One region of the Peptococcus niger genome, then DNA from elsewhere that is predicted to be linked to it. Evidence: a T-box and tRNA genes for the amino acid it is inferred to sense, from the RefSeq annotation. Region 1 holds a T-box; the other holds one or more tRNA genes.
What was found. A T-box is a leader RNA that pairs with one kind of tRNA and senses whether it is charged. The one in region 1 lies ahead of thrS (threonine--tRNA ligase), so its partner is inferred to be a tRNA-Thr.
Positions count from the first base shown of each region.

Region 1 (3,417 bases):
GCTGAGCCATTTGGCAGAATTGCCGAGAACATCTCTGCCTAAGCCGGAGCTTTTTACAGAAGCCTACCAAAGGCTTGTTGATGATGGCTGTGAGGTTATTTATTCGCTACACATATCAGCTGAGTTAAGCGGCACGGTCAATGCGGCACGACTCATTGCTCAATCCTTCAAGGCGGCAGATGTTCGGGTATGGGATAGCCGCACCGCAACAATAGGGCTTGGCTTTTTAACCCAGCTGTTGGCTGAGCGGGTTGAAGCCGGTGCCACGCCTGAGGCCTGTGATGCCTTTCTGGAAGAAGCCATACAAAAATTAAAAATTTATTTTTTACTGGATTCCTTGGATAATCTGGAAAAAGGCGGGCGTATCGGTAAAGCCGGGTACTTGGTCGGGTCCATTTTAAATATTAAACCCATCCTAATTTTGTCCGATGGCGTTATTTCAGTCCACAAAAAAATGCGTGGCAGTAATAAAGATCGGGTGATTAAAGAATTAACCGATGCTGTGATGGCAGATATTGACCCGAGCAAACCGGTTTATATTGTGGCCGGATATAACAATGACCTGCAATCGGCAGAGCAGTTTATTCATGCATTACAAAAGCGCTTGCCGGCTGCAGATCCGGATTATCTTGAACTGGGCGCTGTAGTGACCACTCATATTGGGCTGGGCGCTTACGGTGCGGGATTCTTTCAAACGGAAAGGTAGGGGTATTATGGATCGCTTAGAAGCTCAGATGAAACAAATGAAAAAACTGCAAAAACGTGGTAAAAAACAGGCTGCTCGTTTAAACAAGTTGGCACGTCAGCAAATGAAGGAACTTGATTTTTCTGCGTCGCTCGATAAATTATCCAGCGACATGCTGCCAAAAGTAAAAAAACTTCCGTTTTCAACACGGTGCAAAAACCATTGTCGCCAATTTGGCATTCTAGCTATCTTTTTGGCCATTGCCAGCGGTTTGGCTTTCTTAGGCTACCAGATTCGCCGCTCTAAACAAGAACGCCAAAATTTGCCCTATGACAGTCGTTTTGAATTAATTGACGGCCTTGATGATGACGCTGCGCATGACTTTGATTTTGGCAAGGCCAGTTTGGAAGAACTGGAAGAGGCCCTCTTACAAGTGGAAAATCGGTTGGGGGCTGTTAACGACAGCTTGAATACTTCAGAAAAATGAGCATAAGACCCGCTGGATTCAGCGGGTTTTTTGTATCCGCACTTGTAAAGGCATTGAGCGTGATAGGATTTCTTATTATTTGTGGCCATTCCAACCGGGTGGGATCTTGTAAAAAAATTTGACAAATCAGCCTACCCGTGGTAAAGTATCATAGTCAGCGACACATGCGGTTGTGGCGGAATAGGCATACGCGCACGTTTGAGGGGCGTGTGGGGAGACCCGTGCGAGTTCAAGTCTCGCCAACCGCATCAGCACTCCAAAAGAGGGGTGCTTTTTTATTACTTGGTTTTACTTGACGCTCTTCAGGGTAAATGATAAACTGTATCTATATTTTTAAAGCGTTGATGAGGACGCTGGCAATGACGTCATTTCAGAGAGTGCAGGGGTGCTGGAACTGCATATGGCGGTTTGCTGATGGCGACCACCTCTGAGCTGTCCCGGGATGACCGGGGCCGGTCCCCTCCGTTACAGGGTTTAAAGTGGGCTGAACATCAGCCAAGTTGGGTGGAACCACGGGAGATACACGCGCTCGTCCCTTTAAGGGATGGGCGTGTTTTTTATTGATCAAATAGGAGGAGTATCATGCGTATACAATTACCGGATGGACATCATTTGGATTTTGATGATGCTGTAACAGGTTTGGAATTGGCGAAAAAAATCTCAAACGGTCTGGCAAAAAAAGCCTTGGCGGTGAAAGTCAACGGTCAGGTTCAAGATCTGGACATGCCCTTGAAGGACGGCGATGCCGTTGAAGTGTTGACCTTTGATGACCCGGAAGGTGCGGAAGCCTTCCATCATACGTCTTCTCACGTATTGGCCCAAGCCTTGCAAAATCTTTACCCGGGGACCAAGCTTGCCATCGGGCCGGCCATTGAAAATGGCTTTTACTACGATGTTGACAGCGATCATCAATTTACCCCGGAAGATATCTCAAAAATTGAAGATGAAATGCGCCGGGTGATTAAGAAAAACGCCAAGTTGGTCAAAAAAACCTTGCCGCGCGACGAGGCCATTAAGCTCTTCCAAGCAAAAGATGAACCCTACAAGGTGGAACTCATTGAAGATCTGCCGGAAGGTGAAGAAATCAGTATTTATGAAATGGGCGACTTTGTCGATCTTTGCGCCGGCCCGCATATTCCACGGACAGGGTTGATTAAAGCGCTTAAAATTATGAGCCTTGCCGGTGCCTATTGGCGTGGTGACGAACGCAACAAAATGCTCCAACGGATTTATGGTACCAGTTTCCCGAAACAGGAAGCGTTAGACGATCACTTGTTCCGTCTTGAAGAGGCCAAGCGTCGCGACCATCGCCGGTTGGGTAAAGAACTGGACTTGTTCTCATTTGTGGATGAGGCCCCGGGCTTTCCTATTTTTCATGCGAAGGGTGTTATCTTGCGCAATGAATTGGAAAAATTTTGGCGCGAACTGCATGAAGCGGATGGCTACGGTGAAATTCGTACACCGCTTATTATGAGCCGTGCCCTTTGGGAACGCAGTGGTCACTGGGATCACTACAAAGACAACATGTACTTTACGGAAATTGATGAACAACCCTATGCAATTAAACCGATGAACTGTCCGGGCAGTATTCTTTTGTATAATGAGACCATGCACAGCTATAGAGACCTGCCCATTCGTTGGGGTGAGCTGGGCCTGGTTCACCGGCACGAATTGTCCGGCGCCTTGCACGGGTTAATGCGGGTGCGGGCCTTTACACAAGATGATGGGCATGTTTTTATGCGCGAAGATCAGATAGAAGAAGAACTCATTGGCGTTATGCGACTGGTCAATAATATCTACAAACCCTTTGGTTTTGAGTATTCGGTCGAGCTCTCAACCCGTCCTGAAAATTCGATGGGGTCTGAAGAATTATGGGAGCAGGCCACAGATGGTTTGCGCAATGCTCTTGAAAAAGTCGGTTTGGACTATAAAGTAAACCCCGGAGATGGCGCTTTCTATGGGCCGAAGATCGACTATCACCTGAAAGATTCCATTGGGCGGACCTGGCAGTGCGGCACCATCCAGCTGGACTTCCAACTGCCTGAGAAATTTGATATGACCTATATTGGTGAAGACGGTGAAAAACATCGTCCGGTCATGGTGCACAGAGCCATTATGGGCAGCTTGGAGCGCTTTATTGGCATTTTGGTGGAACACTATGCAGGCGCATTTCCGACCTGGCTGGCGCCGGTTCAGGTACGTGTTCTCCCGATTACCGACGACCAAAAAGCCTATGCGGATGACA
Region 1 covers NZ_FNAF01000004.1:149,947-153,363, forward strand. Annotated here, with positions in the region: gene BLQ16_RS04775 (DegV family protein) at 1-706, shown strand, start outside; gene BLQ16_RS04780 (hypothetical protein) at 714-1,172, shown strand; tRNA gene BLQ16_RS04785 (tRNA-Leu) at 1,339-1,420, shown strand; T-box leader at 1,505-1,712, shown strand; gene thrS (threonine--tRNA ligase) at 1,752-3,417, shown strand, end outside.

Region 2 (3,417 bases), 100 kb from region 1:
TGCAATGCCCAGGTCTGCTGCCGGCTCGCCAATCCGCAAACCGCCAATGACGTTTAGATAAATATCTTCTTTGCTCAAGGCAAGGCCTAACCGTTTTTCTAAAACCGCCATCAGCATTAAGGCCCGTGCATGGTCCACCCCGGTCGTTTTGCGCTGTGGATAACCGAAAACCGATGTGGCCACCAGCGCCTGTACTTCTAATAAAATCGGTCGGTTGCCTTCCATGGTGGCGGTCACCGCAGATCCGGCAGCATTTTGTGGCCGTTCCGACAAAAAAGCAGCTGACGGATTGGGCACCTCCTGTAAGCCGGTCCGGGTCATATCAAAAAGTCCGATTTCATGACTGGCGCCAAACCTATTTTTAAAGGCTCGCAAAATCCGATATTGAGAATGGCGATCCCCTTCAAAATATAGGACTGCATCCACCATGTGCTCCATAACGCGCGGGCCGGCCACACTGCCTTCCTTGGTCACGTGACCGATGAGCACCGTCGGAATGCCACGCCCCTTTGCCCAGCCCATACTGCGGGCAGCCACCTGTCGCAGTTGGCTCACCGATCCGGGTGCAGAAGTGAGTTCCGGATCGTAAACGGTCTGCACCGAATCCAAAACGATTAACCCAGGCTTGAGCTGATCAATATGACGCTCAATCACATCCATTTGGTTGGCTGTTAAAAGATAAATTTTATCGCCGTCCGCCCCCAGACGATTGGCGCGAGATTTAATCTGCCCCTGTGATTCTTCACCGGAAACGTACAAGACCGGGGCCGACAGCTTGACAGTGGCCATCATCTGCATGGTTAAGGTGGATTTTCCGATGCCTGGGTCTCCGGCCAATAAAATCAAAGCCCCCGGCACCAGTCCACCGCCTAAGACGCGGTCTAATTCACTGGACCCGGTCGGAATGCGCTTCAGCTGACGGCTGTCAATGGCCGATAGCAACTCTGCCTGACCACCAGCAAGATTTTTGCCTTGTTTCGGCGGCGTCAAAACGGCCGCCTTAGCAGAGGCTGGAGCCACCGGTTCCTGCACCTGTTCCACCATGGTGTTCCATTCACCGCAATCCGGGCATTTGCCCAACCACTGAGGGGACTCATAGCCACAGTTTTGACACATATAGGTCCATTTTGATTTTGCCATCTTGTCCCTCCTGTCAGATGAACTTTTCCCACTTATATATTGTAAGCGATTAAGGCCCTAAACACAATGGACAAGGGCTTTTCGTCAATGAATGCCCATAATATTAGCAAAAAAAAACCGCGGACAGCAGCGTCCGCGATGCAAATGATGTTATTAGTCTTCGTCAACATCCAGAGGTACAATGGCCAATGTTTTCCCCAAGGGTGCTAATACTTTTAAAATGGTGGTCAGCTGCGGGTCCGTCAAGCCACGTTCCATCCGTGCAATGACCGGCTGTTTGACACCGCAAGCCGCTTCAATGTTCTTTTGAGTCATATTTCGTTCACGTCTGGTCTTTAAGATTTCATGCACCAGCGCCTGTTTGGTTTCATAAATAGATTCATTGGTCATTTTGATTCCCCCTAAAAATTTTTATCCGACAACCTCCATTTGTTTTATGCGGTCGCGGTATTTAAATAATGATTACGGTATATCCTCATTTGAATATTATGCCTCAGGAATAACATGCCGTCAAGTGTTATTTATAAATAATTAAATCGCCTCTCTTGCAAAAATAAGTCAACGCCATTTGATAAATTGACTGGTTGACCACTGTTTGTATAAGTCCAACAAGTTTAATAAATTTCATAAAAATTGGCCTCATCATCTGAGGCCGCAAGCTGATGGCCGGACTTGAACCGGCGACCTGCTGATTACGAATCAGCTGCTCTACCAACTGAGCCACATCAGCACCAAGCCGACAATGGGACTCGAACCCGCAACCTGCTGATTACAAATCAGCTGCTCTACCAATTGAGCTATGTCGGCGCACGACTCAGTATAGCAAAGGTTTTTACAATTTGCAAGCAAAAATTACTACTACATCAATTAAAGAGAGATTGTAATTTATAAACCTAGTCATCATCAACTGACTGCTATAATAAGCTGGTTGACGTCACTTGCGGCTAATTCTACAAGTATCATCAGCTGTAGATATAATCAAACAGCCGCCTTTCGATAGAGTGTTGAATGCCATCCCGGCTTTCGCTATAATGTAACTAGTTTACACGATTTGCCATCATGATGAAAGAGGGAATATGAATGGATTATATTGATCAATACGTTCGTCCAACAGATCCGGCTTTGGCAGATGCCATTGATGCAGAAGAAAATCGCCAACGCAATAAAATTGAACTCATCGCTTCCGAAAATTTCACCAGCCGTGCCGTTATGGCCTCCCAAGGCTCCGTTCTTACCAATAAATACGCTGAAGGCTACCCTGGCAAACGCTACTACGGCGGCTGCGAACACATAGATGTGGTCGAGGACCTGGCCCGTGAGCGCTTGAAAGAACTCTTCGGCGCTGAACATGCCAATGTTCAGCCCCACAGCGGTGCCAATGCCAACTTAGCTGTTTATTTTGCCCTCCTTAAACCGGGCGACCAGGTGCTGGGCATGAATTTAGCCCACGGCGGTCACCTGACCCACGGCAGTCCGGTGAACATCAGCGGAACGTATTTTAATTTCGCCGATTACGGTGTGGATAAAGAAACTGAGACCATTGACTATGACGCCTTGGAAAAGGTTGCCAAAGAGGTCAAGCCAAAACTGATTGTGGCCGGTGCTTCTGCCTATCCCCGTGAAATTGATTTTGAACGCATCGGTCGCGTGGCCAAGGAAGTGGGCGCCCTATTTATGGTGGATATGGCCCATATTGCCGGCCTGGTGGCCTGCGGTCTGCACCAAAGCCCGGTGCCCTATGCAGACGTGGTCACTTCTACCACCCATAAAACACTTCGCGGACCTCGCGGTGGCCTGATCCTCTGTAAAGCGGACTTGGCCAAAGCCATTGATAAAGCCGTATTCCCCGGCCTCCAAGGTGGCCCCCTGATGCATGTCATTGCCGGTAAGGCAGCCGCCTTTGGCGAAGCCTTGAAGCCGGACTACAAAACCTATATGCAGCAGGTGGTGACAAACGCTAAAACCTTGGCAGAGGCTCTGGTGGACCGCGGTTTCCGTCTGGTTTCCGGTGGCACCGATAACCACCTAATCCTCATGGATACAAAAGCCATCGGGATGACCGGCAAAGAAGCGGAGGAAATTCTGGACAACCTGGGCGTAACGACCAATAAAAACGGTATTCCTTTTGATACAGAAAAGCCCACCGTTACCAGCGGCTTGCGCATCGGTACACCGGCGGTGACCACCCGCGGCATGGGCGAAGCCGAAATGGTGGAAATTGCCGATATTATGAAACTCGCCCTTATTGACAAAGATGCCGAAGCAGCCGCGCGCCTG
Region 2 covers NZ_FNAF01000004.1:49,398-52,814, reverse strand. Annotated here, with positions in the region: gene radA (DNA repair protein RadA) at 1-1,140, opposite strand, end outside; gene BLQ16_RS04295 (helix-turn-helix domain-containing protein) at 1,294-1,530, opposite strand; tRNA gene BLQ16_RS04290 (tRNA-Thr) at 1,798-1,870, opposite strand; tRNA gene BLQ16_RS04285 (tRNA-Thr) at 1,875-1,947, opposite strand; gene BLQ16_RS04280 (serine hydroxymethyltransferase) at 2,221-3,417, shown strand, end outside.
Region 2: it encodes a tRNA-Thr, which carries the amino acid that the T-box ahead of thrS (threonine--tRNA ligase) is inferred to sense. The anticodon was not compared.